Regions from separate parts of the Klebsiella scottii genome, predicted to be linked through region 3. Evidence: riboswitches for the same ligand, from Rfam matches in the RefSeq annotation. Region 3 holds a riboswitch; each other region holds the start of a gene.
The links. Region 3 has a riboswitch for thiamine pyrophosphate ahead of thiM (hydroxyethylthiazole kinase). Riboswitches for the same ligand answer to the same signal wherever they lie in the genome.
Positions count from the first base shown of each region.

Region 1: it holds a riboswitch for thiamine pyrophosphate, as region 3 does, so the genes downstream of both, QFI97_RS15360 (TenA family protein) here and thiM (hydroxyethylthiazole kinase) in region 3, are expected to answer to the same signal.
Region 2: it holds a riboswitch for thiamine pyrophosphate, as region 3 does, so the genes downstream of both, thiB (thiamine ABC transporter substrate binding subunit) here and thiM (hydroxyethylthiazole kinase) in region 3, are expected to answer to the same signal.

Region 1 is NZ_JARXNI010000020.1:1,628,656-1,639,228, reverse strand. Features, by position in the region: gene QFI97_RS15395 (LysR substrate-binding domain-containing protein) at 1-853, opposite strand, end outside; gene QFI97_RS15390 (DUF4865 family protein) at 953-1,462, shown strand; gene QFI97_RS15385 (pyridoxal phosphate-dependent decarboxylase family protein) at 1,564-3,045, opposite strand; gene QFI97_RS15380 (diaminobutyrate--2-oxoglutarate transaminase) at 3,055-4,440, opposite strand; gene QFI97_RS15375 (ABC transporter substrate-binding protein) at 4,747-5,682, opposite strand; gene QFI97_RS15370 (ABC transporter permease) at 5,710-6,450, opposite strand; gene QFI97_RS15365 (ABC transporter ATP-binding protein) at 6,447-7,175, opposite strand; gene QFI97_RS15360 (TenA family protein) at 7,172-7,867, opposite strand; TPP riboswitch at 7,933-8,034, opposite strand; gene QFI97_RS15355 (GGDEF domain-containing protein) at 8,718-9,956, shown strand; gene QFI97_RS15350 (hypothetical protein) at 10,103-10,528, shown strand; gene QFI97_RS15345 (RNA polymerase sigma factor) at 10,534-10,573, shown strand, end outside.
Region 2 is NZ_JARXNI010000017.1:154,010-164,582, reverse strand. Features, by position in the region: gene araC (arabinose operon transcriptional regulator AraC) at 64-909, shown strand; gene QFI97_RS01000 (DedA family protein) at 1,038-1,802, shown strand; gene thiQ (thiamine ABC transporter ATP-binding protein ThiQ) at 1,789-2,490, opposite strand; gene thiP (thiamine/thiamine pyrophosphate ABC transporter permease ThiP) at 2,474-4,084, opposite strand; gene thiB (thiamine ABC transporter substrate binding subunit) at 4,060-5,043, opposite strand; TPP riboswitch at 5,076-5,222, opposite strand; gene sgrR (HTH-type transcriptional regulator SgrR) at 5,283-6,938, opposite strand; gene sgrT (glucose uptake inhibitor SgrT) at 7,026-7,178, shown strand; gene QFI97_RS00970 (sugar efflux transporter) at 7,364-8,548, shown strand; gene aroD (type I 3-dehydroquinate dehydratase) at 8,587-9,342, opposite strand; gene leuD (3-isopropylmalate dehydratase small subunit) at 9,439-10,044, opposite strand; gene leuC (3-isopropylmalate dehydratase large subunit) at 10,055-10,573, opposite strand, start outside.
Region 3 is NZ_JARXNI010000020.1:438,398-448,970, reverse strand. Features, by position in the region: gene QFI97_RS09885 (nucleoside permease) at 1-163, shown strand, start outside; gene QFI97_RS09880 (ADP-ribosylglycohydrolase family protein) at 160-1,164, shown strand; gene QFI97_RS09875 (PfkB family carbohydrate kinase) at 1,161-2,126, shown strand; gene QFI97_RS09870 (GntR family transcriptional regulator) at 2,100-2,846, opposite strand; gene thiD (bifunctional hydroxymethylpyrimidine kinase/phosphomethylpyrimidine kinase) at 2,888-3,688, opposite strand; gene thiM (hydroxyethylthiazole kinase) at 3,685-4,461, opposite strand; TPP riboswitch at 4,496-4,592, opposite strand; gene QFI97_RS09855 (hypothetical protein) at 4,944-5,273, opposite strand; gene QFI97_RS09850 (universal stress protein) at 5,473-5,895, shown strand; gene QFI97_RS09845 (LysR family transcriptional regulator) at 5,932-6,855, opposite strand; gene QFI97_RS09840 (adenine deaminase) at 6,980-8,788, shown strand; gene QFI97_RS09835 (NCS2 family permease) at 8,791-10,134, shown strand; gene QFI97_RS09830 (LysR family transcriptional regulator) at 10,131-10,573, opposite strand, start outside.

The DNA of each region.
Region 1 (10,573 bases), 1.2 Mb from region 3:
TCAGCTGTCCGAGCATCGCGCAGGCGGCGGTATTCCGCGCCTGAAGCGGATTCTCTTCGAGACCGATAGCCAGGGCGCCGGGGGATGGCAGCAGGGCGCCTGCGGCATGCAGATTCTCCGGCATGCCGATTTTGGTTCTGACCGTCAGGCCTAATCCGGCCTGCACCGCCGCCCAGACGCCGCTGAGGCTATGGCTAACAAACATCACCTGCCACGGAATGGCGGCCGCGTCGAGAGCGGCGATAGCCCTTGAGCGCATCAGGCACGGGCTTTCAAACATCACCAGCGGAAGCGGCTCGCCCGCGGCCAGCAGGGCGGCGACGTCGAGGTCCGGATGATGAATCCACTCCAGCTGGCACTGACCCAACGTTGGGCCGCTATCGTCGGTTTGCCAGAGCAGCGCCATATCCAGCGTGCGTTCGGCCAGCGCCTGGCGCAGCGGGAGATTGCGGTCCACTCTGGCGACGATCCGCAGCTGCGGGTGGTGACGTTTAAACTGGCCGAGGATCCCCGGCATCAGGGATTCGCCAAAATCCTCCTGCATCCCAATGCGGATCTCACCGGTAAGCCGTTCGCCTTTTAGAGCGCGTAGGGTCTCATCGTTGAGCTCCAGCATGCGCCGGGCATAGCCCATCAGCTTTTCTCCCTCGGCGGTGAGCGCCAGGTGACGACCCTGTTTCACCACCAGCCCGGCGTCGCACTGCATCTCCAGCTTCTTAAGCTGAGCGCTGACCGCGGAGGTTGAGCGCGAAAGACGTACCGCCGCCTGGGCAAAGCTGCCGCACTCGATCCCGGTGACAAAGGTGCGTAGCGCATCGAGATCCAGCGCCGGAGTAAGCTTTTCCATAATCATCCTCTTATTCAGGATGATGACTCCTGAATTATTCGATTTTCAGGAAGATACTGTGGCATCACACTGGGCTCAACGTCAACATTACCTTCCGGAGTTACCATGATCGTTATGCAGTATCGCTTTACGCTGCCCGCTGACTATGACATGTCGATTATTGAGCGCCGCATTCGCCACGGCGGCGCAAAGCTGGACGGCTTTCCCGGCCTGTTATTTAAAACGTACCTTTACTCTCGCAGCGATGACCGCGCCGGGGCTATAAAGGAGAACCGCTATGCTCCGCTGTACGTCTGGCAAAACGCAGAGGCGATGGCGCGCTTTCTGCAGAGTCCGGGGTTTGCCGGCCTGTGCGCAGACTTTGGCTGGCCGCGGATCGAAAGCTGGCTGGCGCTGCGCGTCCCGGCGGTCGGGGAGGTGATGGATAAGTCCTGGCTGAGCGTCAAAAAGCGCGCCATCGCTCCGTTTAGCGATCTGGCAAACCTCGATCTGCAGGGGCAGCTCTGCGCATGGGACCTGAGCCGCTGGCAGCTGCTGGAGGTCAGCTTTGGCGATGCGCCCTCGGATGAAGGAGAGAGTTATCGCATCGGCTACGTTGCGCGAGGAGAGGCGTAAAAAAAAGCCGATAAGGTGAGTTATCGGCTTTCGGGAGGAGGCGGGGCGGCAAGGGCCGCTATCCCGGATCGGGCGCAGGCGCCGCAGTCCGGGAGTTCAGCTTACTTTGCCAGCACTTCCTGGGCGGTGCGTTCAACCAGATTCAGCAGCACCTTGACGTCATCGAGGGTGACGATCGGGTTGAGCAGCGTCAGCTTCAGGCAGGTCACGCCGTTGTGCTCGGTGACGCCGACGTTGGCGCGACCGGAGTCCAGCAGCGCGTCGCCGATGCGCTGGTTAAGCAGGGCGATAGCCGCATCGTCGCTGCCCGCCGTCTGCTGCGGGCGCGAACGAAACAGCACGCTCGCCAGCTGCGGCTCCATAACCAGCTCCAGCGTCGGCTGGCTGGCAACGTATTCAGCGACGTTTTTCGCCATCGTCACGCCGTGATCGATAATTTCCGCGTACTGTTTCTGCCCCAGCGCTTCCAGCGCCATCCACAGCTTCAGCGCGTCGAAGCGGCGGGTGGTCTGCAGCGATTTGGACACCAGGTTCGGTACGCCGTTTTCTTCATCGAACTCGGAGTTCAGGTAGGCCGCCTGATAGCGCATCAGCTCGTAGTGGCGCGCGTCTTTTAGCAGGAACGCGCCGCAGCTGATGGTCTGGAAGAACTGCTTGTGGAAGTCCAGGGTGATGGAGTCCACGCACTCAATGCCGTCCAGGTAATCGCGGTAGTGCCCGGAAAGCAGCAGCGCGCCGCCCCAGGCCGCATCCACGTGCAGCCAGATCTGATGCTCCGCCGCAATGCCGGCAATCACGCGCAGCGGGTCGATAGCCCCCGCGTCGGTGGTGCCTGCCGTCGCCACGATCGCCATGATCTGCTCGCCGTTGGCCTGCGCTTCGGCAATTTTCGCCTTCAGATCTTCGACGTCCATGCGCGCAAAGCGGTCGGTTTTGACCAGGGTGACCGAACGGTAGCCGAGGCCCATCAGCGCCATGTTCTTCTGCACCGAGAAGTGGGCGTTTTCAGAACAGAACACTTTGTATTTGCGGATATCGCCCGGCAGACCATCCTGCTGAATCGAGTGCCCCTGGCGGGCGAAGAAAGCATCGCGCGCCAGCATCAGGCCCATCAGGTTACTCTGGGTGCCGCCGCTGGTGAAAACGCCGGCGTCGCCTGCCCGGTAGCCCACCTGGGCGCGCAGCCATTCGATCAGCTTCATCTCAATGATGGTGGCCGACGGGCTTTGGTCCCAGGAGTCCATACTCTGGTTGGTGGCGTTAATCAGCACTTCCGCCGCCTGGCTTACCACCAGGCTTGGGCAGTGGAGATGCGCCACGCACTGCGGGTGATGCACCGACAGGCTGTCTTTCAGGAAGTACTCGATCGCACGTTCAATCGCCGCCTGGTTGCCCAGACCCTGTTCGGTGAACTCAAGGGTAATGCGCTCGCGCAGCTCGGCGACGCTTTTGCCTTGATACATCTCAGGCTGCTTGAGCCACTGCGCGACGGCCTGGCTGGTCTGAGCGATAACCTGCTGATACGCCTCAATGCTCTGCGGCGAACCGGCAAGGATCGGATTCAATTGGGACATGGCGGTCACTTACTCCACTCAGACCGGTTTTACGCCGGCGGCCAGCAGGGCCTGTTCAAATTTGTCGAAGAAAATCTCCAGCTCAGCGTTGCTGATCAGCAGCGACGGCAGCAGGCGCAGGACGCAGCCGTTACGGCCGCCGCGCTCAAGGATCAGGCCCGCTTCGAAGCATTTTTTCTGCAGCAGGGCAGAGAGCGCGCCGTCTGCCGGGTAGCAGCCCATGTGATCCTGAGCTTCGTTCGGCTTAACGATTTCGATGCCGATCATCAGACCGAGACCGCGAACGTGACCAATGACCGGGTAGCGTTTTTGCATTTCGGCCAGCTTGCCTTTCAGCCACTCGCCCTGGGCCGCAACTTTACCGGCGATGTCGTTCTCTTTCAGGTGACGCAGGGTGGTCAGGCCGGTTGCCATTGCCAGCTGGTTGCCGCGGAAGGTGCCGGTGTGGTGACCAGGTTCCCAGGCGTCAAACTGCTTCTTGATACCAAGAACGGCCAGCGGCAGACCGCCGCCTACGGCTTTGGACATCACGATGATGTCCGGCTCAATGCCCGCGTGTTCGAAGGCGAACAGCTTACCGGTACGCGCGAAGCCGGCCTGGACTTCATCGATAATCAGCAGAATGCCGTGCTCCTGGGTCACTTTACGGATGCGCTGCAGCCACTCGACCGGCGCCGGGTTCACGCCGCCTTCGCCCTGAACGGCTTCAAGGATCACCGCCGCAGGCTTACGCACGCCGCTTTCAACGTCGTTGATCAGGTTTTCGAAGTAGTAGGTCAGCGCCTTCACGCCGGCTTCACCACCAATGCCCAGCGGGCAGCGGTACTGATGCGGGTACGGCATAAACTGCACTTCCGGCATCATGCCGTTAACCGCTTCTTTCGGTGACAGGTTGCCGGTCACCGACAGCGCGCCGTGGGTCATCCCGTGGTAGCCGCCGGAGAAGCTGATGACCGAAGAACGGCCGGTGTATTTTTTCGCCAGCTTCAGCGCCGCTTCAACGGCGTCAGCGCCGGACGGGCCGGTGAACTGCAGGCAGTATTCTTTACCTTCGCCCGGTAATAAAGAGAGCAGGTATTCGGAGAAGCGATCTTTTAACGGAGTTGTCAGATCGAGGGTATGTAACGGCAAGCCGCTGGTAATGACACTTTGGATGCTCTGCAGCACGTCAGGATGGTTATGACCAAGAGCCAGGGTTCCAGCACCGGCAAGGCAGTCCAGGTACTGTTTGTTATCCGCATCGGTCAGCCATACGCCTTCCGCTTTGGTAATGGCCAATGGCAGCTTGCGCGGGTAACTCCTGACGTTCGATTCGAATTCGGCCTGACGGGCCAAAAAGGTTTCGTTGTTTGCGTCCAATAAATCTGCACTTAAAGTATCAATACGGACTTTATCCGTCATCATATCACTCCCACAACCAGCGTTACGGTTGAACCCTGGTTGAATAATTGGTTTAAGAAAATGAATCGCCATTCATAAAGCGCGCACAATATATGGCTTTTTAAATCCGCATTCAACGTTTTATTTATTGCGCTATTTTTACGTTATTTTTACATTGTTAAATTTAATGATAAATGGCTGATTTTTATCCGTTATTTTAACGTTCATAAAACCATAAAAAGTGTAATTATTAGTGTAGGATTTTACCCTGTTTTATTACCGCTTCGCTGACGCCGCTGGCGGAAATAGTTCCGCCAGCGGTAAGGTTACTCAACGCAGTTCGATAGCGTACTGCGATAAAGGTGTGATTTTTTTAACCAACTTATTGTTAAACAAAAACTGTTCGTAGGCTTCGTAGCGCGGCTTATCAAGCGCCGCCGGATCGGTGGCGAACAGCGGTATCGTTTGCAGCCACGCCTGCTTGTTGAGCTCGGTATTCAGCTCCGGGTGAGCGGCGGCGAAGGCCTGCCAGGTCTCCTGCGGGTGGGCGCGTAGCCAGGTCACGCCTTTTTGCAGCGCGACGAGGAATTTTTTGATTTTCGCCGCGTGCGCTTCATCCCGGTTGGCGACAATCACCAGCTCGTCGTAGGCCGGCACGCCGTAATCCTCTACGTTCATGACCTGCGGCTCTTTGCCCTGCAGCTTCAGCTCCAGCGCCTCAATATTGCGGTAGCCGCCGATAACCGCGTCGACCTGGCCAGCAAGCAGGGCGCTGGTCAGCTGGAAGTTAACGTTGATCAGCTTGATACTTTGCGGATCGATATGCGCCGACTGCGCCATAGTTGCCAGCGTCGCCTGTTCGATGCCGCTCACCGAGTAGCCAACCTTTTTCCCCTTCAGGTCGGCGGGCGTTTTGATGCTCTTATCCAGCGCAATAATAGTGTTTAACGGCGAGTTAATCAGCGTCCCGACGCGCACCAGCGGCAGGCCCTCATCGGCGAAAAAATGCACCTGCGGCTGGTAGGTTATGGCCAGGTCGGCCTGGCGAGCGGCCACCAGCCGCGGCGGCAGCGCCGGGTCGGATGGCGGAATGATTTTGACGTCGAGGCCCTGTTCTTTAAAGGCGCCAATCTGTTCCGCAACCATAATCGGCGCGTGATCCGGGTTGATATACCAGTCCAGCACCAGGGTTAGCTTCTCGTTCGCCGCAGCGTGTGCGCTGATAGCCGCGCTGAGGGCCATCGCGGCAAAAATACGTTTATTCATGGTATTCCTTATTATCCGTACAGGTCATTATTCCGGCGTCCAGTCGATCAGCCGGTGCAAGAAAGCGTCGACCGCCAGCCACAGCAGGACGGTCAGCAGCACTAAAATAAACAGGGCCGCAAAGCAGATGTCGGTCTGCAGCCGGGCGTTGGCGTTGAGCATGACGTAGCCGAGCCCTTCGGCTGAGCCCACCCATTCGCCGATGATGGCGCCAATCGGCGCGACGGCGGCGGCCATCCGCAGGCCGGACCCCAGCGCCGGCAGCGCGGCCATCAGCCGCACGTGGCGCAGCTGTGCGCCAAAGGAGGCGCCCATCGTGCGGGCCAGATCGAGATAGTCGTGATTGACCCGCCGCAGGCCGTCAAAGAACGCGGAGGTGACGGGGAAGAAGATCACCAGCACCGCCATCATCACCTTGGCGCTCATTCCGAAGCCAAACCACAGCACCAGCAGAGGGGCGAGAGCGAACACCGGGATGGCCTGGCTGGTCAGCACCAGCGGCATCAGCCAGCGCTGCAGCCGCGGCGAGACGATCATGCAGAGCGCCAGCACCACGCCGAGCAGGACCCCGAGCAGCAGTCCGCTGAGAATTTCGCTTAGCGTCACCAGGGTATGCCAGCCCAGATACGCGCGGTTGAGCCACAGGGCGCCGGCGACCGCCGATGGCGAAGGCAGCAGAAAGGCGGGGATCCCGCTGCGGGTCACCAGCCACCAGACCAGCAGCAGGCCGCCAAACACCACCGGGCCGCGCAGGAGTTTGCCCCTCATCCGTCGGCCCTCATCAGTTGCTGCAGCAGTTCCGCCTGGCTGGCAAGCAGCGCGGGATCGTCCGCCGCCCGCGGCGGCAGGCCAGACAAATGGTGCGAATCGTCGATCCCGCCCGCGGACGGCGCGAGCACCAGCAGACGGTGGCTCAGGCGGCAGGCTTCCATCGGATCGTGGGTAATCAGCACCACGGTCCGGTCGGCCAGCAGCTCAGCCGCCAGGGTTTGAATACGCGTGCGGGTGATGGTGTCGAGGGCGGAGAAGGGTTCATCCATTAAGACCACGGGGCGGTCTTCATACAGCGTGCGGGCCAGCGCCGCGCGCTGACGCATTCCGCCGGAGAGCGACGCCGGGCGATCGTCGGCGCACTGCTCCAGCCCGACCTGGCGTAATAAGGTTGTCACGCGCGAACGGTCAACGCGCTCCCCGCGCAGGCGCGCGCCAAGCGCTACGTTATCGCGCACGTTCAGCCATGGATAGAGCAGGTCCTTCTGTCCCATCCACGCCAGCCGTTTCGCCACGGGCAGCCCGTCGCTGGCGTAGACCTGGCCGGACGTCGGCGCCGCGAGGCCGGCGATGATGCGCAGCAGGCTGGTTTTTCCGGCGCCGCTGGCGCCCAGCAGGGAGACCCACTGCCCGCCGGGGATATCGAACGATAAATCCTCAAAAACGACCCGCGAACCGAAGCGTAACCCCAGTCCCCGGACGTGGATGGCCGGGGGAGTCACGCCGACGCCTCCGTTACCGCATTCAGCCCCATCTGCCAGAAGTTGGCCTCCAGCCGCGTGGCGGTGGTGAAGATGGCGCTGAGCTCAGCGAATCTCGACTCGCCGCCGCGCTGCTGCCAGAGGGTTTCCAGCAGGGCGATCGCCGCGTTGACGCCGTTGAGATAGCCTTCGTCGCCATAGTTGCGGATCCACGAGGCGTAGGGATTATCGCTCAGGCGGGTCTGCGGACTATGCAGCAGCCCGAGCCCAATTTCTGCGTAACCGGCCACGCAGGGCATCAGCGCGGCCAGCAGATCCAGGGCGTCGCCGGAGTGGCCGATATCCAGCACGTAGCGCGTGTAGTTGACCGTCTCAGACGCCTCCGGCTCGGCGGCCATGATCGCTTCATCCAGCCCCCAGCCGGCGCAGTAGCCGACGTGCAGCGGCAGCTCGCTGAGGATGGCGTTCATCGAGGCCGCCGCGGCGCGCATCTCCGGCAGCGTGCGCAGCTTGCTGACCAGCAGGGCATAGCTGCGGGCAAAGTGGATCAAAAACAGATAGTCCTGCGTCAGGTAGCGGCGGAATGCGCGTTCGGGCAGGGTGCCGTCAGCCAGCTGATGTAAAAAGGGATGGGCGACGTAGTGCTGCCAGTCGCGTCCCGCCTGCTGGCGCAGACGACCGTAGATACCTTGAGTAAATGCGGGAAGAATCACAGGACCTCCTGATTAAGGGGAGATCCGGGCGTGCAGAAGTATGAACAGGCAATGGCGGAAAACTGGCAAAATTGCCGACCCGTCCCTTCGCTGGCATGACCCAGATCAGGTTCAAAGGGTTCGGCTTACGCCATCTCAGCCCTCACGGGACACCCCTCGGTAGGGCCATGTTATACGGCATTCACTTTTTGATTACAATCCCGGCTTCGGGTCATTGCGCCAGGGGATTGCGCTCCGTTTAAGTGACGGTGTCACGTGGTCATTAGCTGAAAAGTGCACGACGGCCACGGGCAGGGAAATTTTTATAGCTAATTAGTGTGATTTATCGCGCTTTTTTATCTAAAAGTAAGGCGAAAACCGGCCGCCGGCAGTGGGGACCTCCGCGGCGCGTACTATATATTCTCATAGGCTGAAAGCCATTATTCTTCAGTGACCTGGGGAGTAAAAAACCATATCGCCTGGAGAGTGCATGAAGCCGCTATTCCCCCGGCAGCAGCTGGCGCCGGGCAGCCCCTTGAACGCAGAGAAAAACAGGCGTCCGGCGAGAGAAAAAGCTCGCGGAAAGAGGTAAAGTGACCCGCAGAAGATGGACAGAAAAGATACGACTAACTCTGTTGGTTTCCTCTCTCCATTTGAAATGAATTGAATAATAGGTACCAATGCTGGTCGGGAGCGGTGAGTCACGTTTTTTGCCTGCTCAGACACCGTCTGTGATTAAAAATGGGTCTATAATTGGCGCTTCTGCGTCATCCCTTTGAACTCTCTGATTAATTTGATTTTGCGCCAGCAGGCGATAAATGCTCATGTGACTGGATTACAGATAGACGATGTATAGAGGGTGGAGGGCGGCATGCTATTAAAAGAATTAATTATTTTCGACCTGTTAGCCACCCCCGTCTGGGTGGTTCATCCTTTCAAAGAGCGCATCCTCTACAGCAACCAGGCCTCCAGAACCCTCAGCGGCGATATGTCGCTGGATGAGATGCGCAAAGGGACATTCTCCACCTGCCCGGAAGTGAGCCTGCAGAATTACCTCTATTACTGCAAAAATATTGCCGAGATTTTTGAAGTCTGGACAATTAATTCCGCCGACGGCCAGACCTCGATTTACTGTAAAACCACGCTGATTAAATCAGAAGAATATGACACGCTGATTCTCTTCGAAGCGGTAAAGCTGCTGCAGCAAAATGAGTCTATCAATACCTCCTCCCGGCATTACCAGCGGCGCAGTAACGGTTTTTTCTCCCGCTTTTTTATGACCAACTCCGCGCCCATGTTATTAATCGATCCTCACCGGGACGGCAGAATTATTGATGCCAATATTGCCGCGCTGCGCTTTTATAATTACACCTCGGATGAAATGCGGGCGAAGCATACCTGGCAGATTAATACTTTGGGCCGCGATGTTCTGCCGATCATGCGCAACGTCGCAAGCCTGCCTGGAGGCCATAAGCCGCTCAATTTCACCCATATTCTCGCCGATGGCTCCATTCGCCACGTTCAAACCTACGCCGGTCCGGTGGTGCTATACAATATTCGCCTGATGCTCTGCATCGTGCATGACGTAACCGAAGAGGTGCATTTAAGGCGCGAGCTTGAGTTTTCAGCTTCGCACGATCCGCTGACCGGTCTGCTTAACCGGCGTGAGTTTTATCGCATCGTTGATTCCGCTTCGTTTACAGCTGGCGGCTTCTGCCTGCTGCTGGTTGATGTCGATAACTTTAAGGCCATTAACGATAGCTACGGCCATCAGAAAGGCGATGAGGTTTTACTGGCGATTTCCCGGATCCTTGAATCGACGGTGACGCATCAGGACAAAATATATCGCTGGGGAGGCGAGGAGTTTCTGTTATTTCTTCCCGAACGCTCCATCGCGATGGCGCTGCAAATGGCGGAAACCATTCGCCTTGCGGTTAGCGGCCATCAAATGCCGGATCATCCCAGCCCGGTTACCGTCAGCATCGGCGTCGCCGATCGTCAGGATGATGAAGAGATCGACCAGCTGTTCAATCGCGTCGATAAGGCGCTGTATGCGGCGAAGAAAGAAGGGCGAAACCAGGTGAAGCTGCACCTGGTGGAAAAATATTGAGGCGCGGCGCGATGGGCCCCGCAATAAAATATTCGCCGCATAAATATATTTAGCCGTTTTTTTTAAATTCTTAGCAATATTTCTCCGGCTCATTCGTCTACCTCATCAGCAGTCACTTTTCACGACAGTCATGAGGTAGCAAGAAGATGAGAAATTTAGATATGCATGAAAACCGCCGTCATTGCGGCTTTGGTCGCCACCGGATGGGCAAACCGCTGATCGTTGGCGTGGCGATCGTCGCGATACTCGGGCTGGTGGTGATGTCGCTGTGGAACGCGCTGCTGCCGGCCATTCTTGGGGTTAAAAGCATCGGCTTCTGGCAGGCTTTAGGTCTGCTGGCGCTGTCGCGGATCCTCTTCGGCGGCCTTGGCTTCCGCCCGGGCATGTTCGGGATGGGTCGCGAGCGTCGGCGCATGCATGAACGCTGGATGCAGATGAATCCCGAACAGCGCGAAGAGTTTATGCAGCGCTTTGGTCGCCGCGGCCATCGCGGGCATTGCGGCTGGCGCGATCGCCGTAACGACCCCGCCCAGCCGGCAGACGATGCGTCTAAAACGACGCCGACCGAGTGAGCGAAATGAAAGGCGCAACGACGGGAGAGTCACTGCTCGTTTCGG
Region 2 (10,573 bases), on a different contig from region 3:
TTAGGGATAAAATAACGAATATGGACAATTGGTGTCCAGAGCCTCTCCGGGAGAGCTGAGTTTATGGCTGAAACACAAAACGATCCTTTGCTACCGGGCTACTCTTTTAACGCCCACCTGGTTACGGGGCTGACGCCGATTGATGCGGATAGCTATCTGGATTTCTTTATTGACCGCCCGCTCGGCATGAAAGGTTTTATTCTTAATCTGACGATTCGCGGTGAAGGGGTGATCAACAACCAGGACGAACAGTTTGTCTGCCGGCCTGGCGATATTTTACTCTTCCCGCCGGGGGAAATTCATCACTACGGCCGCCACCCTGATGCCCGCGAGTGGTATCACCAGTGGGTCTACTTCCGCCCGCGGGCCTACTGGCACGAATGGCTGAACTGGCCGACGATTTTCGCCCACACCGGATTTTTCCGTCCCGATGAGCAGTGGCAGGCGCGCTTTGGCGAGCTTTTCGGCCAGATCGTCGACGCCGGACAGGGGGCCGGGCGCTACTCTGAGCTGTTGGCGATCAATCTGCTGGAACAGCTGCTGCTGCGGCGCATGGAGGCCATTAACGAATCCCTGTACCCGCCGCTGGATAACCGGGTCCGCGACGCCTGCCAGTACATTAGCGATCACCTGGCGGACAGCCATTTTGATATCGCCAGCGTCGCCCAGCACGTGTGTCTGTCGCCGTCGCGGCTGTCGCACCTGTTCCGCCAGCAGCTGGGCATCAGCGTGCTGGGGTGGCGGGAAGATCAGCGCATCAGCCAGGCCAAGCTGCTGCTGAGCACCACGCGAATGCCCATCGCCACGGTGGGACGCAACGTTGGCTTTGAAGATCAGCTCTATTTCTCGCGGGTATTTAAAAAATGCACCGGCGCCAGCCCGAGCGAATTCCGCGCAGGATGTGAATAAAACGTAAATAAAGTGAAATGATGCCCCGGAAAATTGTCACAACCAGTAAACTATTCAGACAATTGATGGCTTGACGAAGGCGCGACGGCTCTGGAGAATCCGTGCTTCGTTTTTAAACCGGGCACACTATGCAAGCATTGCTGGAACATTTTATCACCCAATCCACGGTCTACTCGCTGATAGCCGTGATGCTGGTCGCCTTTCTTGAATCGCTGGCGCTGGTGGGGCTGATACTGCCGGGTACGGTGATGATGGCCGGGCTGGGCGCGCTGATCGGCAGCGGTGAGGTTAACTTCTGGCAGGCGTGGCTGGCGGGGATCGTCGGCTGTTTATTCGGTGACTGGATTTCATTCTGGCTCGGCTGGCGGTTTAAAAAACCGCTGCATCGCTGGTCGTTTATGAAGAAAAACAAAGCGCTGCTTGATAAGACCGAGCACGCGCTGCACCAGCACAGCATGGTCACGATCCTGATCGGGCGCTTCGTCGGGCCGACGAGACCGCTGGTGCCGATGGTTGCCGGAATGCTTGACCTGCCGGTCGCGAAGTTTATTCTGCCGAATATTATTGGCTGTCTGCTGTGGCCGCCGCTCTACTTTTTACCAGGCATTCTTGCCGGCGCGGCCATTGATATTCCCGCCGATGAGAACAGCGCCAGCTTTAAGTGGCTGCTGCTGAGCGCCGCGCTGCTGGCGTGGCTGGCCGGTTGGCTATGCTGGCGACTGTGGCGTAGCGCGAAAACAAGCGATCGTCTGACCCGACTGCTGCCGCGTACGCGTCTGCTGTGGCTGACGCCGCTGGCGCTGGCGCTGGCGGGCGTGGCGTTAACCGTGGCGATTCGCCACCCGCTGATGCCGGTCTATCTCAATATTCTGCACCAGGTTATCGCGCGCTGATCCCTAACAGATGGGAGGCGCTGCTGTTGCCGCTTAAGAGCGCATCGGTGGCGCCATCCCAGGCGATACGCCCGTCGGCCACCACCAGCGATCGCGGGGCGATGCGGGCCGCATCCTCCACGCTATGCGACACCATCAGCAGCGTCAAATTCCGGCGCTGGCAAACCTCTGCGACCAAAATCAGCATCTCCTGGCGCAGCGCCGGATCGAGCGCGGAAAACGGCTCATCCAGCAGCAGTACCGGCTGCTCGCGCACCAGACAGCGCGCCAGCGCCGCCCGCTGCCGCTGACCGCCGGATAGCTCGCCGGGAAGCCTCTCCAGCAGGGAATCAAGGCCCATCTGTTCGGCAATAGCCTGCAGACTGGCGTTTTGCCCGGCGCTCAGCTTAAGCCCGGGGTGCATGCCAAGGCCGATGTTCTGGCGGATGGTGAGATGGTTAAAGAGGTTATTTTCCTGAAACAGCATTGATACCGGGCGACGGGCGGGCGGCGTATCGGTATGCGGCTGACCGTCGATGACGATGCTGCCGCTCGCCGGCGGCAAAAAGCCGGCGATCAGATTCAGCAGCGTGCTTTTCCCCGCCCCGCTGGGGCCGAGTACCGCAATGCGTTCGCCGCGCTGTACGGAGAGGGTGAAACGCATCGGCAGGTGCTGGTACAGCCAGGTTACATCATTCAGTTTTAACATCACGCCCCGGTAGCTTCTCAATCACGGTAAAGAGGACAAAGCACAGCGCCAGCAGCAGCAGGGCGGTAACGGCACCGTCCTGGCTACGATAGGCGCCAATCTGCTGATACAGATAGAACGGTAGGGTGCGGAAATCGTCGTTGCCGAACAGCGCCACCACGCCGAAATCACCGATCGAAAGCACGCAGGCAAAGGCCAGCGCCTGGGCCAGCGGGCGCTTCAGGGCGCGAAGCTCTACGACCTGCAGGCGGGTAAAGCCGCTCATCCCCAGCGATTGGCAGAGCATGCCGTAGCGCACGGCGACGTCGCGCATCGGGTTTTCCAGCACCTTCAGCGCATAGGGGATCGCCATCAGCGCATTGGTGAAGATAACGATGCCGTCGGCGGAGTCGGGCAGGCCAACGCTATTATTGAGCAGTAAAAAGAAGCCGGTCGCGAGCACAATTCCCGGCATGGCGAGGATCAGCATTCCGCTGAGCTCCAGCGCCTGGCCGGCCAGCGGGCGGCGGCGGATGCGCAGCTCGCGGCTGCTCCACAGCAGCATCATCGTCAGAATAACGCTGAGTATGCCGGCGGCCAGCGCGATGCGCAGGGAGGTCGAGAAGGCTTGCCATAGCGCAGGCTGGGACAGCACCCGCGGCAGATTGTTATTCAGGCCATCGATGACGACCGCCAGCAGCGGCGGCAGCAGCAGCAGCAGCGCGATCGCGATGAGCACGAAATCGGTCAGGCGGCTGTGCAGGCGATCGTCAGGGTCGCGCCAGCCGCGAACGTGGGTCACGCCGATCGCCAAGGCCTTGCTCAGGCGCTGGCTGAGCAGCACCAGCCCGAGGCAGCAGCTCATCTGGATCAGCGCCAGCATCGCCGCGCGAGCCGGGTCGTAATCAAAGCTCAGCGCCTGGTAGATCGCCAGCTCGATGGTAGTGGCCCGAGGGCCGCCGCCAAGGGAGAGTACGGTAGCGAAGCTGGCGAAGCAGAGCATAAAGATAAGCGCCGCCACCGGAGGAATTTGCCGCCGCAGCCACGGCCACTCCACGAAGCGGAAAAAGTGAAAGCCGCGCATGCCAAGCTGGGCCGCAATTTGCCGCTGTTCGCCGGGAATATTCTCCAGCGCCTGCAGCAGCAGGCGGGTCGCCATCGGCATATTGAAGAAGACGTGCGCCAGCAGAATTCCCTGCAGCCCGTAAGGGGAGAAATCCCACCGCCATCCCAGCGCGCTAAAAGCCGCCGCCAGCCAGCCCTGACGGCCGTAAACGCTCAGGATGCCAAATACCGCCACCAGCACCGGCAGGATAAGAGTCATCGCGCACAGGCGCAGCAGCAGCGTGCGGCCGGGAAAGCGGCGCCGGTAAAGGGCGCGGGCAAGAAAAATAGCCGGCACCACCGAAAGCAGCGCCGAGAGAAACGCCTGCCAGAAGGAGAAGCGGACGACGTGCCAGAGATAGCTGTCGCGAACGATCGCCAGCCAGGCCGCCTCCGGCGCGCTGCTCCAGAGCGCCAGAAAAGCGGCCAGCGCCACTACGACCAGCACGGCGGCGGCCGTCAGGCCCGGCAGCAGCCAGCCGATAGTTAGCGGCTGACGGCGCGTTGCCATGCGTTAATCCAGTTCTGTCGTTCGCCAGCGACCTGCTGCGGAGTGAACTCCAGCGTGGTCTGCGGTTTGACCAGCGCGTCAAAGCCGGCAGGGAGCGTCACCTGGGTGACCGGGTACATCCAGTTGCCCGCCGGAATCGCATTCTGGAAACCCGGAGAGACCATAAACTTAAGGAACTTCTCCGCCAGCTCCGGCTGCTTGCTGGCCGCGGTGCGGGCCGCCACTTCGACCTGCAGGTAGTGGCCTTCGCTGAAAGCGGCCGCCGCGTAGTTATCTTTTTTCTCTTCGATAATGTGATAAGCCGGAGAGGTGGTATAGCTCAGCACCAGATCGCTTTCCCCCTTCAGGAACAGGCCGTAGGCCTCGCTCCAGCCCTTGGTCACGGTGACGGTTTTCGCCGCCAGCTTCTCCCAGGCCTGCGGGGATTTGTCGCCGTACACTTTCTGCATCCACAGCAGCAGGCCGAGGCCCGGCGTGCTGGTGCGCGGATCTTCGTAGATCACCCGCCATTTCCGATCGCTCTCAACCAGCTCTTTCAGGCTTTTTGGCGGATTTTTGAGCTTGTTTTTATCGTAGACGAAGGCGAAATAGCCGTAATCAAAGGGTACGAAGGTATCGTTGTTCCAGCCGCCAGGGACCGTAAGCGCGTCGGTCGGCACGTTGCTTTTGGCGAACAGCTTGCTTTGCGCCGCCGCTTCCAGCAGGTTGTTGTCCAGTCCGAGGACCACGTCGGCTTTGCTGTTTTTGCCTTCCATGCGCAGGCGATTCAGCAGCGAGACGCCATCTTCCAGCGCCACGAACTTCAGCTCGCAGCCGCAGTCGGCTTCAAAAGCCTTTTTGACGGCCGGGCCTGGGCCCCAGTCCGCAGAAAAGGAGTCGTAGGTATAAACGGTGAGAACGGGTTTAGCCAACGCGGGAGCGGCGACCAGCACCAGCAGCGGGAGTAATTTTTTCAACACTTTGCACCTCACAAAAAAGGGGTGGCAAAGGATTTTGAGTGAGCCTCAAATCCCTTCGCCGGCGTTATCCGGATCAGGTTCGACGGGTATTTTCTCAGCCCAGACGCTTCATCGTTCAGGCTGCCTTGATGCAGCCTGAACGATATCGCGTATGTTTATTAGCACCCCGTTGAGAACGGCGACCAGTGTAATGATTTTGTTAGCTGACCGAAAGTGCTTCCGCGCCAGGTGGCAAGGCTCTAGGGTTCCGGCGGCGCAAACCACGCCGATTTAAAATCAAACCAGCCGAGGGTGTTCATTCTCACACCGCGCATGCTGCGCTGGCCCTGGATCATCAGCCAGTGGTGGATCAGTGGCACGATCGTTTGATTAGCCAGCAGCTGCTGACTCCAGGTTGCGGGGTTTAACTCGCCCGCATGCCAGCGGCCGGCATCCTCCTGCCAGTCAATCGGGATGCAGTGGCGAATGAGCGGAACTTCATAAAGCCAGGCGAACAGGGAAAAGTCGATCGGCAGGGTAAAGTTGGCGCTGTTTAGCCAGATATCGCTGACAACCTCGCCGCGATGCCATTCCGCGTATTCCAGCTCCCGAATCTCCAGCCTGACCTGATGTTCGGCTAACAGCGTCGCCATAATGCCGCCGATCGCGCGATGCTCAATATGGTCCTGGTAATAGGTCAGCGTCACCGACTCCAGGCCCGCGGGCTTCTCGCAGGCGTGGCTGCGCGCGTGGTGCCAGCGCGGCAGCAGGCCGTAGGCCGGGAACCAGTTGCCCTGGTAATGTTCGCCCGCGTGATAGAGCAGGTTCGCCGGCTGGAACAGATAGCTCAGCCACTGGCGTACGGCTGCATTGGCGCCAAGCGGGCTGCGGGAATCAAACAGCAGGTAGTAGCAGCCTTCTTCCAGACGACTTTCGACGGCTTTCTCGCTCTGCGTGGTGCCCTGCAGGGTTAAGCCGCCGTTCGACTCTTCGCCAATCTCCGGCAGCACCCAGACGTTGACCTCGTCAATTAATGCCCGATAGCCGAAGTAGTCGTCGAAGGCATGGATCTTTAGCTGATTTTGGTTATTGCGCGCCACCGCATAGGGCCCGGTACCGATCGGCATCGCGGAGTAGTTCTCCATCGACTGCCATTCGCGCGGCAGTATCACCGCGGAAACCTGGCCCAGCAGCCACGGCAGCCAGCGATCCGGCTGGGTCAGATGGATATCCAGCGTCCAGGCGGTAGGCGAGACGATGCGCTCAATATGGGAGTAGAGCGGCAGGGCGTTGCTGCGCTGCAAAGAGGCGATCACATCCTCCATTTCCAGCTCGCGGCCGTGGTGAAAGTGGATGCCGGGACGCAAAAAGAAGCGCCAGTGGGTGGGAGATAGCTGCTGCCAGTGGTGGGCAATATCGGCTTCCAGTTCCCCATTTTCCTCATTTACCCGCGTCAGGGCGCTGAAGATTTGCCGGGCGATATGGTTTTCCGAACGGCGCAGAGCGCTGCCGGGGAGCAGATTTTTCATCGGCCGGTAGTAGAGCACGCGCAGAATATGCCGCCCCTGGCGAAAGCTCCGTCCGAGATGAGAGACCAGCATCTGGCGCACGGCGGCCTTATCGCCGACCAGCTGCACCAGCTGATCGATGCGATCCTGCTCCAGCAGATCTTCCGCCCGCTGCTGCTGCAGCGCCAGGCCGGTGTAAAGGAAGGCCAGCTTCGATCGCTTACCGCGTCCCGCTTCCGCCTCCCAGGTTAGCCAGCCGCGCTCTTCCATCATGTTCAGCAGGGTTCTCATATGGCGGCGCGAACAGCTTAGCATCTCCGCCAGCTCGTTGAGCGTCGTCTCCTGCGACCTGCCTTCGCAGCATTGCCATAAGCGGATGAACTGTTGTTGCAGACGGGCGGAAGACATAAAAGGGGAACTCCTGATGAAAACTCAGCAATTTATTAATCCCTATATTAGGCCAATAATAGATTCCGATGAAGCGAGGAGATGAATATGATGAGGTCAACCGCTAAGCAGTTCTACCAACGCTACTTTTCTGCGACGCAGGATGCGTCATGGCTAGCCCGCCTGATGGCAGGACGACAGCAGGAAATACTCGGCGAGCTGATGCAGTGGGGAGTTACGTCACCGACCTCTGAGCGTTAACTTGCAGACATCATGTGTGACTGAGTATTGGTGCGTACCTGTCGTCTTTCACGTTCCCGGCGTTGCCGCGGTCCGCTCATAATGGCCGCCTGCCTGTAACCTGAAATCGATTGAGTATAAAATCACCCGCCAGCAGATGACTTCTGCTGGCTTTTTTCGTTTTCTTCGCGTGCTAAGGACATGACATGCTGTGGTTAATGACAATGGGGCGGCGGCTTAACGGCGTCTACGCGGCTTTTATGCTGGTCGCTTTTATGATGGGGATTGCCGGCGCGCTGCAGGCCCCGACGCTCAGCCTGTTTCTCAGCCGCGAAGTAGGTGCGCAGCCTTTCTGGGTCGGGCTGTTTTATACCGTTAACGCCATTGCCGGGATCGCGGTCAGCCTGGCGCTGGCGAAGCGATCCGATAGCCAGGGCGACCGCCGCCGGCTGATTATGTTCTGCTGTCTGATGGCCGTGGGCAACGCGCTGCTGTTTGCGTTTAATCGCCACTACTTAACCCTGATTACCTGCGGCGTAATGCTGGCATCCATCGCCAATGCCGCGATGCCGCAGCTGTTCGCCCTGGCGCGGGAGTATGCCGACAGCTCGGCGCGGGAAGTGGTGATGTTCAGTTCAATCATGCGCGCCCAGCTGTCGCTGGCGTGGGTTATCGGCCCGCCGCTGGCCTTTATGCTGGCGCTGAACTACGGCTTTACCACCATGTTCTCCATTGCAGCCGCTATTTTTGTGATTAGCCTGGCGCTGATCGCCTGTAAGCTGCCGTCGGTGGCGCGGGTGGAGCAGCCTTCGGAGGCGGCAGGCGCGGTGGCGCAGGCCGGCGGCTGGCAGGATAAAAACGTGCGTATGCTGTTTATCGCCTCGACGCTGATGTGGACCTGCAACACCATGTACATCATCGATATGCCGCTGTGGATCAGCAGCGATCTCGGCCTGCCGGATAGCCTGGCCGGGATCTTAATGGGCACCGCGGCCGGGCTGGAGATCCCGGCGATGATCCTTGCGGGCTACTATGTCAAACGCTGGGGCAAGCGTAGCATGATGGTCGCCGCCGTGGCCGCCGGGGTGCTGTTCTACGCCGGGCTGATCCTGTTCCACGACCGCACGGCGCTGCTGGCGCTGCAGCTGTTTAACGCGATTTTTATCGGTATTGTCGCCGGGATCGGCATGCTGTGGTTCCAGGACCTGATGCCGGGACGCGCGGGAGCGGCCACCACGCTGTTTACCAACAGTATTTCCACCGGCGTAATCCTGGCCGGCGTGCTGCAGGGGGCGCTGTCGCAAAGCTACGGCCACGCCAGCGTTTACTGGGCGATTGCGGCGATTTCGCTGGTCACCCTGTTTTTGACCTGCAAAGTTAAAGATATCTAGCCCGTTACCCGCTCGCGGAGCGCCGCGGGCGGCAGGATTCAGGAGAGGATATCGATCGTTTCCCGCAGCTGCCGGATGGCGATTTGCCCCGGCGCGGAGGCCTGGCCCGCGCTGCCGAACGTCATCGCTGAGCCAAACAGTCGCCCGGTAACCCGGCTGATGCCGCCCATTTTGCCCATCGACATGGTGATGATCGGGCGGGTAGCGTACTTCTCTTTCATGGACAGCGTGGCGGAGAGTAGCGTCAGCACATCCTGCGGAGATTGCGGCATGACCGCTATTTTCGGCAGGTCGGCGCCCAGCTCCTGCATGCGGCAGAGGCGGCGAATAATCTCTTCCTCGGGCGGCGTCTTCTGGAAATCATGATTGCTGACGATCGCCTTAACGCCGGCGGCATGGGCATCGTCGATCAGCGATCGGATCTGCGATTCATCGTTGAAGAGCTCAATATCAATCACCTCGACCAGCCCGCTGAGCGCGACCTGACGGTTAAGCGCAAAATAGTCCGCCTCGTCGAGCTGCGCCTCGCCGCCCTCTTTTTGGCTACGGAAGGTGAACAGCAGCGGCGTATCGGCGAGGATCTGGCGAATGTCAGCCAGCGCCAGCATTACCTGCTCGCTTTCGCCAACCTGCGCAAAGCCGTCGGCACGCCATTCGATAATATCGGCGTCGACCTCCGCCAGCGCCCGAGCACGGGCCTTCAGCTCATCGAGGGTTTGGCCCATCAGCGGAACGCAAATGTGGGTTGAACCTTCCTGGAAGGTGATGTTCTTCACCGTAACGGTTGTCGTCATATCAGCGCCTGTGCGTATTTCCTGAGGCCTTCTGTCGCTGAGAAGGCATAAAAAAATGCCCGGTCAGTGGACCGGGCAGGGGAGCCGCTGGCGGCTTTAGTTCATAAAGGCCGGCTGCTTATTCTCGTAGGCGGAGATCGCCTCTTCGTGCTGCAGCGTCAGGCCGATGCTATCGAGGCCGTTAAGCATGCAGTGGCGGCGGAAGGCGTCGATTTTAAAGCTGTACGACCTGTCGCCCGCTTTAACCACTTCGGCTTCCAGATCCACCTCGAACTTAATGCCCGGGTTGGCCTGCACCAGCTTAAACATCTCGTCGACCTGCTCGTCGCTCAGCGTGACCGGCAGCAGCTGGTTGTTAAAGCTGTTGCCGTAGAAGATATCGGCAAAGCTGGGGGCGATAACCACTTTAAAGCCGTAATCGGTCAATGCCCACGGCGCATGTTCACGCGAGGAGCCGCAGCCGAAGTTTTCCCGCGCCAGCAGAATCGAGGCGCCCTTGTACTCCGGGAAGTTGAGGACGAATTCCGGATTCGGCTGCTGTCCCTGATCATCGAGGAAGCGCCAGTCGTTGAACAGATGCGCGCCAAAACCGGTGCGGGTGACTTTCTGCAGGAACTGCTTGGGAATGATCGCATCGGTATCGACGTTTGCGGCATCCAGCGGCACCACCAGGCCCGTATGTTGGGTAAATTTCTCTGCCATGATGGTCTCCTTATTTGATGTCGCGGATGTCGGCAAAATGGCCGCTAACGGCCGCCGCTGCCGCCATTGCCGGGCTGACTAAGTGGGTACGTCCGCCGCGGCCCTGACGGCCTTCAAAGTTACGGTTGCTGGTGGATGCGCAGCGCTCGCCCGGGTTCAGGCGGTCGTTGTTCATCGCCAGACACATGGAGCAGCCCGGCAGGCGCCATTCAAAACCGGCTTCGATAAAGATTTTATCCAGGCCTTCTGCTTCCGCCTGGGCTTTCACCGGGCCTGAGCCAGGCACCACTAATGCCTGCACGCCTGGCGCCACTTTACGTCCTTTGGCGATCTCCGCCGCCGCGCGTAAGTCTTCAATGCGCGAGTTGGTACAGGAGCCGATAAAGACTTTATCAATTGCGACTTCGGTCAGCGGGATGCCCGGCTTCAGGCCCATATAGGCCAGCGCTTTTTCCGCGCTCGCGCGCTCTACCGGATCGGCGAAAGAGGCCGGATCGGGGATCATGTCGGTGACGGAGATAACCTGGCC
Region 3 (10,573 bases):
CGGTCATACCTTTAACTGGGCGGGAATGTGGACGTTCGGCGCCATAATGATTGCCGTTATCGCCGTTCTGTTCATGGTGTTCTTCCGCGAGTCGGATAAAGACATCACCACCATTGAGATCGACGCGCAGGATGCTGCGCTTACACAAGAGGAAGTCAAATGAAAGCAGAACGTATTCTCGGTGCCCTTTACGGGCAGGCGTTAGGGGATGCGATGGGCATGCCGTCGGAGCTCTGGCCAAGATCGCGGGTTAAGGCCCACTTTGGCTGGATCGACCGTTTCCTGCCCGGACCGGCGGAAAATAATGCCGCCTGTTACTTTGCCGAGGCCGAGTTCACCGACGACACCTCGATGGCCCTGTGCCTCGCCGATGCCATCATCGAATGCGACGGCCGGATTGTTCCTGATACCATCGGCCGCCACATCCTCCGCTGGGCGGAGGAGTTTGACGCCTTTAATAAGAACGTCCTCGGGCCAACGTCAAAAATCGCCTTAAAGGCCATTCGCAGCGGCACGCCGGTGAGCGAGCTGGAGAATAACGGGGTGACCAACGGCGCGGCCATGCGCGCCTCGCCGCTGGGATGCCTGCTGCCGACCGGCAACCTCGACGCCTTTATTGACGAGGTTGCCGCCGCCTCCAGCCCGACGCATAAATCTGATTTAGCCATCGCCGGCGCCGCGGTCATCGCCTGGGCCATCTCGCGCGCCGTCGACGGCGCAAGCTGGTCCGCCATCGCCGATGCGCTTCCTGCCATCGCCCATCATGCCCAGCAGCAGCGTACCACGACCTTTAGCGCCTCGCTGGCCCTGCGCATTGAGCTGGCATTACGCACCGTACGCAGCGCGGGCGGAGTCGAGTCCGCCTGCGAGCAGCTTTATCAGCTGGTGGGGGCCGGAACCAGCACCATCGAATCCGTGCCCTGCGCCGTGGCGATGGTTGAGCTGGCCGCAGCCGACCCTAACCGCTGCGCCGTACTTTGCGCGAACCTTGGCGGCGATACCGACACCATCGGCGCGATGGCCACCGCCATTTGCGGGGCGATAAACGGCATATCAGCCATCGATAGCCGGCTCAAAGCGCGTCTGGACGAGGTCAATAAGCTGGACTTCACGCGCTACGCCGACGCCCTCGGCCGCTACCGCCGGCAGCGGGAGGCGCAATGAATAGCCGTCAGCTGAGCGATAAGCTCGCGACCCTCACCGCCGTCAGGCCGGTGACGGTTATCGGGGCCGCGGTGATCGACGTGATTGCCGACGCTTACGCCCTGCCGTGGCGCGGCTGCGATATCGAACTGCAGCAGCAGAGCGTGAACGTCGGCGGCTGCGCCCTGAATATTGCGGTGGCGCTAAAAAGGCTGGGCATCGCGGCGCAAAACGCGCTGCCCATCGGCGAAGGCGTGTGGGCGGAAATTATCCGCAATCGCCTGGCGCAGGAGGGGATAACCAGCGTGATAACCCGCGCCAGCGGCGACAACGGCTGGTGCCTGGCGCTGGTGGAGCCGGACGGAGAGCGCACGTTTATGTCCTTCAGCGGCGTCGAAAACCGCTGGTGCGACGACTGGCTCATACCGCTCAATGTCGGGCTCAACGGCCTGGTGTATCTTTCCGGCTACCAGCTGGCCTCCCCCAGCGGCGAGCGGCTGGTGGCGTGGCTGGAGAAGCAGAGTGACGTCACGCCGTTTATCGATTTTGGTCCGCGAATCGCCGATATCCCCGAGGCGCTAATGGCGCGCCTGATGGCGCTGAAGCCGCTGGTTTCCGTTAACCGTCAGGAGGCGCAGATTGCCGCCGAGGCTAACGGCTTCTCCGCTGAGGTGAGCGAGTTCGGCGCCGGGTGGCTGAAAAAGTACCGCGCCCCGCTGATCGTCCGCCTGGATAAAGAAGGCGCGTGGTTTTTCAGCCCGCAGGCGAGCGGACAGGCCCGAGCCTTCCCGGCGACGGTCGTCGATACCATCGGCGCCGGGGACAGCCACGCGGGGGGCACCCTGGCCGGATTAGCCGCCGGCTGGAGCCTGGAAGAAGCGGTGACGCTGGGGAATGCCGTGGCGGCGTGGGTGGTGGGTCATCGGGGCGGCGATTGCGCCCCGGATCGCGAAACCCTACTCCTCGCACACAAAGACGTATAGATCGCTGCGGCAGTAGCTAATGCTGTATTCGATAGGGTGCTGGTGCTGATCGAGGGCAACCTGTTTAATCACCAGCACCGGGATCGCGCTATCCATCTGAATATGCGACTGAAACTCGGCGTCCGGCATCCTGGCGCTGACCCGGGAGCGGGTGCGCTGGGGAAGGATCTGCCGGCTGCGGAAGTAGTCGTACAGCGAGACGCTGATCGCATCGACGTCGTGGATAAGATGCGCGGGAACCCACGACTCCTCAAGCGATACCGCCGCTTCATCCACGTAGCGGATGCGCTTGAGCATAAACACGTCGCTGCCTGCGGCAATCGCCAGCTGCTGCGCGACCTCCTCCGGGCATTTGACGATCCGCTTATTGACCCACAGGGTGTCGGGCTTTTTACCCCGCAGCACAACCTGCTGGGTAAAGCCGCGCGCCTCTTTCAGCGAATACTCGAAAATATTGTTGACCCGGGTGCCGTAGCCCTGGGCGCGCGTAACCACGCCTTCATCTTCCAGCGTCCGCAGCGCCTTGCGCACGGTGATACGCGATACGCCGGTAAGCTGACTCAAATCGCGCTCGCCGGGAAGGATATTACCGTTCTCCAGCCAGCCGCTGCGCACGGCGTCCTTGATGGTGTCAGCAAACCTGATATACAGCGGCGCGTTATCCGTCGCGGCCATGCGTTCAACGAGCTGGTGAATCAACCGGGTATGCGCCTGTTCCATTTGTCTTTTCCTGACTGAAATCTGGCGTCAGTATATCAGGCTTACCACCAGGCGTGGAAATGGTGCACCGGACCAATCCCCTGCCCCACTTCCAGCGAATCCGCCTGCGCCAGCGCCGCTGAGAGCCAACCTTTGGCTTCGGCAACCGTTTGTCCCCAATCGTGGTAGCGCGGACGCAGCGCGGCCAGCGCGGCGGAGAGCGTACAGCCGGTGCCGTGGGTATTTTTGGTCCTGATCCGCGGGGCGGTGAAGCGCTGCTCGCCTTCGGCGCTAAAGAGCCAGTCCGGACTTTCGGCATCGTCCAGATGACCGCCCTTCAGCAGCACCGCGCCGCAGCCCAGCGCCAGCAGCGCCCGGCCCTGCTCAAGCATCTCTTTTTCATTCTGCGCGTGGGGCGCATCCAGCAGCGCCGCGGCCTCCGGCAGGTTTGGCGTTATCAGCGAAACCTGCGGCAATAGCCGGGTGCGTAGCGTCGCCACCGCCGAGGCTGACAGCAGCGGATCGCCGCTTTTCGCCAGCATCACCGTATCCAGCACCACGTTGGCGATCCGGTAGCGCGCCAGCCGCTCGGCCACGGCTTCGACAATATCCGTTTCCGCCAGCATGCCAATTTTGGTGGTATCGATACGGACGTCGCTGAACACCGAGTCCAGCTGGGCGGCAACAAAATCAGGCTCGATGCGGTACACCGACTGCACGCCACGGGTGTTCTGCGCCACCAGCGCGGTGATCACCGAGCAGCCGTAGGCGCCGAGGGCGGAAAAGGTTTTAAGATCGGCCTGAATCCCCGCGCCGCCGCTGGGGTCGGTGCCGGCAATCGTTAAGGCGTTAATCCGCTTCATTGATGGTCCTCCTCGTACAGCGCATCAAGGAACGCCGGGGTAAAGCTGCCCGGGCCGCCCTGACGGGCCGCCAGCCCGCCCGCCAGCTTCATCAGGCCGCAGGCCGCCGCGACGTTTTCCAGCCGGTCGCCGGGAAGCGCCGTACTGGCGGCAACTACCGCAGACAGGGCGCAGCCGGTGCCAACAACGCGGGTCATCAGGCGATCCCCACCGCTTACGGCGCGCGTGCGCTGGCCGTCGGTGACGTAATCCACCTCACCGGTCACCGCAACCACCGTATTCAGCTGACGCGCCAGCGCCTGGGCGGCCGGCAGCGCCGCCGCCGCGGTATCGGTGGTATCGACCCCGCGCCCGCCGCCGCTCATCCCCGCCAGGGCCATAATCTCCGAGGCATTGCCGCGAATGGCGGCCGGCTGCAGGGTTAACAGATCGCGACAGAATTCGCTGCGCAGAGTGAGCGCGCCGACCGCAACAGGGTCCAGCGCCCACGGCTTGCCGGCCTGCTGCGCGCTGCGGACAGCCGCCCGCATGGCGTCGGCGCGGTCGACGGTTAAGGTTCCGACATTAATTAACAGCGCATCGGCAATGGCGGCAAACTGGCCTGCCTCCTGCGGGTCAATCACCATCGCGGGGGAAGCGCCAATCGCCAACAGGACGTTGGCGGTGAAAGTCTGCACCACGTCGTTGGTCATGCAGTGAATAAGGGGGGAATGGCGGCGAAAAAGATGTCGCAGATGCGCGATATGCGCGGGGTTCAGTTGCTCAGCTTGCATCGTTTGCTCCAGCCAGGCGATGAAGAAGCAACGACCTTGCGGTCTCTGACTTCCCTACGCTGGCATTATCCAGATCAGGTGGTACGGGTTTTTCTCAGCCTTCACAAGGAAGGGCACCCCGAGTCATTTAATTCAAAATCAAAAACTTGCGATTAACATTCCGTTAATCTCTGATCAGGATAATGCCATCGGGAAGTCAAAGACACAACCTTTCTAAAAACAGCATACGTCCCGCCAGTGACCCACGCTGGGGACCATAAGAGCAAACCAAAACACGCGGCATCCCCGGTGGCGCTATCGCGATATGTCGAGATAATGAGCTACAAAATGTAGAAAATGTGAAGATTGTCATTGACAACTCTGGATTTAGGAAAACGCTGAATAGAAATTCATAACGGAATGATAATCTGTCTACTCCAGTTCAGGAGTTGAAGATGAAAAAAATAATCCTTTTCGTGCTTGTAGTAGCAAGTGTCTCCAGTTTATCCGGATGTATCATGCCCTGGTGGGGACCAGGTGGCGGAGGCGGTGGCGGAGGTCCGATGCAAGGGCCTGGTGGCGGTGGTGGTGGTGGTGGCGGTGGATTTGGTGGAGGTCATGGTCCGGGCTGAATCTAAAACACAGGCATAAAAAAAACCGGACGGGAAACCGCCCGGTTTAGTTGATCTTATTCGTTCTTTTCTCATTAAGATAATGCCGAATAGCGCTATCGAATCCGTAATTTTTAATACGATCAAGCAGGCTGGAACGACGACAATCAGGCCGACATTAATAATCGCGTCGTCGTTTGTACCGTCTAAAATCCACTGCATCAACGGCAGGTTGCCAGTGGACTAACCCCGCCGCCGCTCGTGGGGGATGCTTTACCGTTTTCCAGCCCCCGGAACATGCGCTTCCCGCCCTGATTTCCCTGCCCTTTTTACGCACATATCGATTTGCTTTCGCCGCTACCCGGGCACAAGATTAGCAGTGGGAATAATGTTTTGCGCAGATAACCATCCGAGGTGGGCTATGTCCGTTTATCACCATGCGCTGGTGCTGATTAACAGCAGCATTGACGGGGCTCCGCTGCTTCAGCACGCGGCTAAAATGGCCGAAGAGAACGCCATGAAGATAACCATCGCCCATATCAGTACCGACTATCGGGCGCTGAACTACGTTTCCGACAGCCTGATGGATGATGACGTCTCGCAGGAGGTGATCCAGGCCAAAGCCCTGCTCAACGAACTGGCTACCACCGTCGCCCTGCCGGTGCAGACGCTGGCGCTGGTCACCGCCCGCCGCTTTGCCGACGTCGAGGAGTGCGTGCGCCAGCGCAATATCGATTTGATTATTGCCGGCCACCGCAACCGCCTGCTGGGGGTGATGGCTTCCCGCTCCCTCGAGTACATCAATCACCTCAGCGTGGACGTGCTGATTAAGCACCTGCCCTGACCCACCGCTGCGGCCTCCCCGAAAGAGTGGGGCTGATTACGGATTCACTTCCCGCAGCGAACTCAGCAGCAACGCGAAGCTGGACTCAATCAGCGGCGGTAGCGGCTGCGGCCCGCGCATTAGCGCCACGGTGCGGCTCAGCGCGGGCTGCTGCAGCTGGGCTATCTTCAGCTGCGGATCGCATAAATGGGTGGTATAGAGCTCGGGCAGAATGGCTATCGCCAGGCGCGACCGCACCAGGCCATACAGCGTTTCGATATAGTCCACCTGATAACGCGTATTCAGCGTCAGGCGATGGCTCTCCGCCAGCGCCCCCACCAGCCGCTGGATATTGCCTTTCGAGAACACCGCGATATCGCGACCGGCCAGCAGCTTCCACGGCAGATGCGGCTGGCTGGCGAGCGGATCGTCGCCGTGCAGCACCGCCACAAACGGGTCCTCGCGCAGCGGATAAACCTGCAGCTCTGCGGGCAACGAGCTGTCGATGGCGCCCACGGCGAAATCAATCTGCCCGCTCAGCAGTTCGCGCACCAGCGCGTCGTTGGCCCGATCGTGAAACTCGACCCGCAGGCGCGGAAAGGTCTCGGCCAGGGTCTGCGGCAGCAGGGGAAAAAGCAGCGAGCTGACCGACGGCATCAGCCCAATGCGCACCGTACCGTCGCCGCCGGCTTCGACAATCTGCCGCATATCATCAAACGCCAGCTGGGCCACGCTCAGCACGCGCTGCGCGTGGGGCAGGATCGCCGCGCCCAGTTCGGTTAGCGTGACCGAAGAGGCGGTGCGGTTCACCAGCTTGCCGCCGAGCACCGCCTCCACCTGCCGCAGCGCGCTGCTCAGCGCCGGTTGGCTGATGGCCAGCCGGTTGGCGGTATCGGTAAAATGACGCAGCTGCGCCAGGGTAACAAAATACTGTAGCTGCTTGAGAGAAAGCGCGGGCAGCCGCTGCCACGGTTCGGTCATGTTATCCATCGCTGAGAGTGAGCAGGCAGAATAACCCGAGCTTATCGGGCGATAAATTTATTCATCTGGGCAAACGTTTGCTGTGCCCCTAGAGTATCGCCATTATCCTTGTGCCGGAGTTGTTATGTCCAGCAGTGCTGAAAACCGCCGCCGCGCCGTGCAGGCCGCCCGGGGCGAATTGCCGTTCGATCTCTTACTCACCGGGGGAGAGATCGTTGATATGGTCACCGGGGAAATCCGCGCCGCCGACGTCGGCATCGTCGGAGAGATGATTGCCAGCGTCCACCCGCGCGGTAGCCGCAGCGATGCCGCAGAATCCCGCGACCTGCAGGGCGCATACCTCTCTCCGGGGCTGATGGATACCCACGTCCACCTCGAAAGCTCCCATCTGCCTCCCGAGCGCTACGCGGAAATCGTCCTCGCCCAGGGAACGACGGCGGTATTTTGGGATCCGCACGAGCTGGCCAACGTTCTCGGCGTGGAGGGCGTGCGCTACGCCGTTGCCGCCAGCCGCAATCTGCCGCTGGAGGTGATGGTCGCCGCCCCCTCCAGCGTCCCGTCCACGCCGGGGCTGGAGATGTCCGGCGCGGATTTTGCCGGAGAAGAGATGACCACCATGCTGGCGTGGCCGGAAGTGCGCGGCGTGGCGGAAGTGATGGATATGCACGGCGTGCTGCACGCCAGCGAGCGGATGCAGGAGATAGTCCAGGCGGGTCTCAACAGCGGCAAGCTGATTGAAGGCCACGCCCGCGGGCTGAACGGCGCGGATCTGCAGGCCTATCTGGCCGCCGGCGTCACCTCCGATCATGAGCTCACCTCGGCGGAGGATGCGCTGGAAAAACTGCGCGCCGGCCTGACGCTACAAATTCGCGGCTCGCACCCCTATCTGCTGGAGGATATCGTCAAGGCGCTGAAAACCCTGCCGCATCTCTCCTCGCAAATCACCGTCTGCACCGACGATGTGCCGCCGGATATGCTGCTGGAAAAAGGCGGCATTATCGCCCTGCTAAACCTGCTGATCGGGCACGGCCTGCCGGCCACCGATGCCCTGCGCTTCGCCACGCTGAACGCGGCGATCCGCCTGCAGCGCAATGATTTAGGCCTGATTGCCGCCGGTCGTCGCGCGGACCTGGTGGTGTTCCCCGCGCTGGATAAGCTGCAGGCGCGCGAGGTCTATGTCGCCGGGAAGCTGATTGCCCGGGACGGACAGCTGCGCCAGCCCATTCCTGCGGCCACCGACGTCACGCCGCCGCGCGATACCCTGCAGCTTGCGCCGCTGAGCGCCGACGACTTTATCCTCAAGGTCGGCGGTATTCGCCACGGCGTCGCCCGCCTGCGGCATATTCGCGGCGCGCGTTTTACGCAGTGGGGGGAAGTTGAGGTGCAGATCCGCGACGGCAGCGTCCAGCTGCCCGACGGCTTCAGCCTGATTTGGGTCAAGCACCGCCACGGGCGCCATCAGGCGACGCCGCAGATTGCCCTGCTTGAGGGCTGGGGCGAGCTGCGCGGGGCGATTGCCACCAGCTACTCCCACGACTCGCACAACCTCGTGGTGCTCGGGCGAGACGCCGAAGAGATGGCGCGGGCCGCCAACCGGCTGATCGCCTCCGGCGGCGGCATGGCGCTGGCGCAGCGGGGAGAAATTCTGGCCCATGTCGCCATGCCGATTGCCGGGATGCTTTCCGACCTGCCGGCGGCGGAGCTTGCGCGCCAGTTCCGCGAGCTGCGCGATCTGAGCGCCGAGATTGCCGACTGGGAGCCGCCGTACAGGGTGTTTAAGGCCATCGAAGGAACCTGCCTCGCCTGTAACGCCGGGCCGCATTTGACCGATTTGGGTTTGACCGACGGCACCACCCGCCGGATCGTCGACCCGCTGATAGCCTGCCGGGAAACCCCGGAGCATACCAACAACAATAATCACCACGGAGCCTGATAATGGCTGACAACACACTTCCTGCATCAACCCGGGGCAGCTGGCTGGAACGGCGATTTTCCCTCTACTCACGCGGCAGTACGCTGCGTACCGAGTGCCTGGCGGGGGTCACCGGCTTTCTCGCCGCCGCCTATCTGCTGGTGGTTATTCCCGGCCTGCTGGCGGTAGGCGGGATGGATAAAGGCGCGGTTACCACCGGAACGATTCTGGTCTTCGTCGCCGGAACGCTGCTGATGGCGTTCTACGCTAACCTGCCGTTTATCGTCGGCCCCGGCATCGGCGGATCGGTGCTGGTGGGCGTCACCCTGGCCGGTAGCGAAGGTATCGGCTGGCAAATCGGCCTCGGCATCGCCTGCTGGTCCGGAATTCTGTTTTTCCTGTTGACCAAATTCGGCCTGCGCGAGGTAGTGACCCGCTCGGTGCCGCAGTCGATCAAGCTGGGGCTAACGGCCTCCATCGGGCTGTTCGTGGCGGTTCTCGGCTTTCGCAACGCCGGCCTGGTGCTGGCGAATGCGAAAACCAACGCCCTGATGCTCGGCGATTTCCTGGCCCCCGGCGCGCTGGTGGCGCTGTGCGGCCTGTTTCTCGCCATTGCGCTGCAGGCGCGGCGCATTCCGGGCGCGATTCTGTGGGCCATCCTCGTTGCCACCCTCGTGGGGATCCCGGCCGGCGTCACCCGGCTGCCGACCAGCTTTATCGCCATGCCGCACTCGCTGACGCCGGTGCTCGGTCACGTCGATATGCTCGGCGCGCTGAATATCGCCTTTCTGCCGTTTCTGTTTATCTTTTTCGCCTCTGAGTTCTTCTCCACCATGGGGACAACTCTGGCGGTAGGCGGCGAGGCGGGCCTGCTGGATGAGGAGGGCAATATGGTGCACATCAACCGGCCGTTTATGGTCGACTCCATCGCCGCAGCCATCGGGCCGTGGGTCGGTATTCCGGCAGCCACCGCGCTGATTGAGTCCTCCGCGGCGGCCGAAGCGGGCGGCAAAACCGGGCTGACGGCGCTGGCGGCGGCGGTGATGTTCCTGCTGATGCTGCTGTTTACCCCGATTGCGCTGATGATCCCTAAAGAGGCCACCGCGCCGGCGCTGATCCTGATTGGTCTGAATATGTTCAGCGGTCTGCGCAAGGTCGATTTAGCCAACTTTACCGACGGGCTACCGGTGTTAATGATGGTGATGATCACCCTTATTGCCAACAGCTTTGGTACCGGCATCGCCGGCGGGCTGCTGTTCTATATCGTGATTAAGGCCGTTGCCGGAAAGTGGCGCGAGATCCCGTTAGGGCTGTGGATCCTCGCGATCCCGCTGGTCTACTACTTCGCGACGCTGGTAAGGCACTAAGGCGCCGGGCGCTGGTTCTGCAGCGCCTCGCAGCGGGCCTTCACCTCTTCATAGAGCAAACGCACCGCGGCAGAGAGCTGCTTGCGGTGCGGGCAAATCATATTCAGCGGCACCCGGTCGCCCTGATACTGCGGCAGGAGAACCTTCAGCCGCCCGGCGCGAATATCGTCGCTGACGTCGAGCCAGGATTTGTAGGCAAACCCCTCCCCGGCAATCGCCAGACGGCGAATCACTTCCGCATCGTCGCTGACGATAACGCCAGAAACCTGCACGTGCTGAACCTCCCCCGCCAGGCTTAATGACCAGCGATCGAACTGCCTGCCGCGCAGCACGTACAGCAGAGCGTTACGCTGCGCCAGCTCCTCCAGGGTCTGCGGTTCGCCGTGTTCGGCGATCCACGCCGGGGAGGCCACCAGCACCCGGCGGTTTTCCGCCGCCA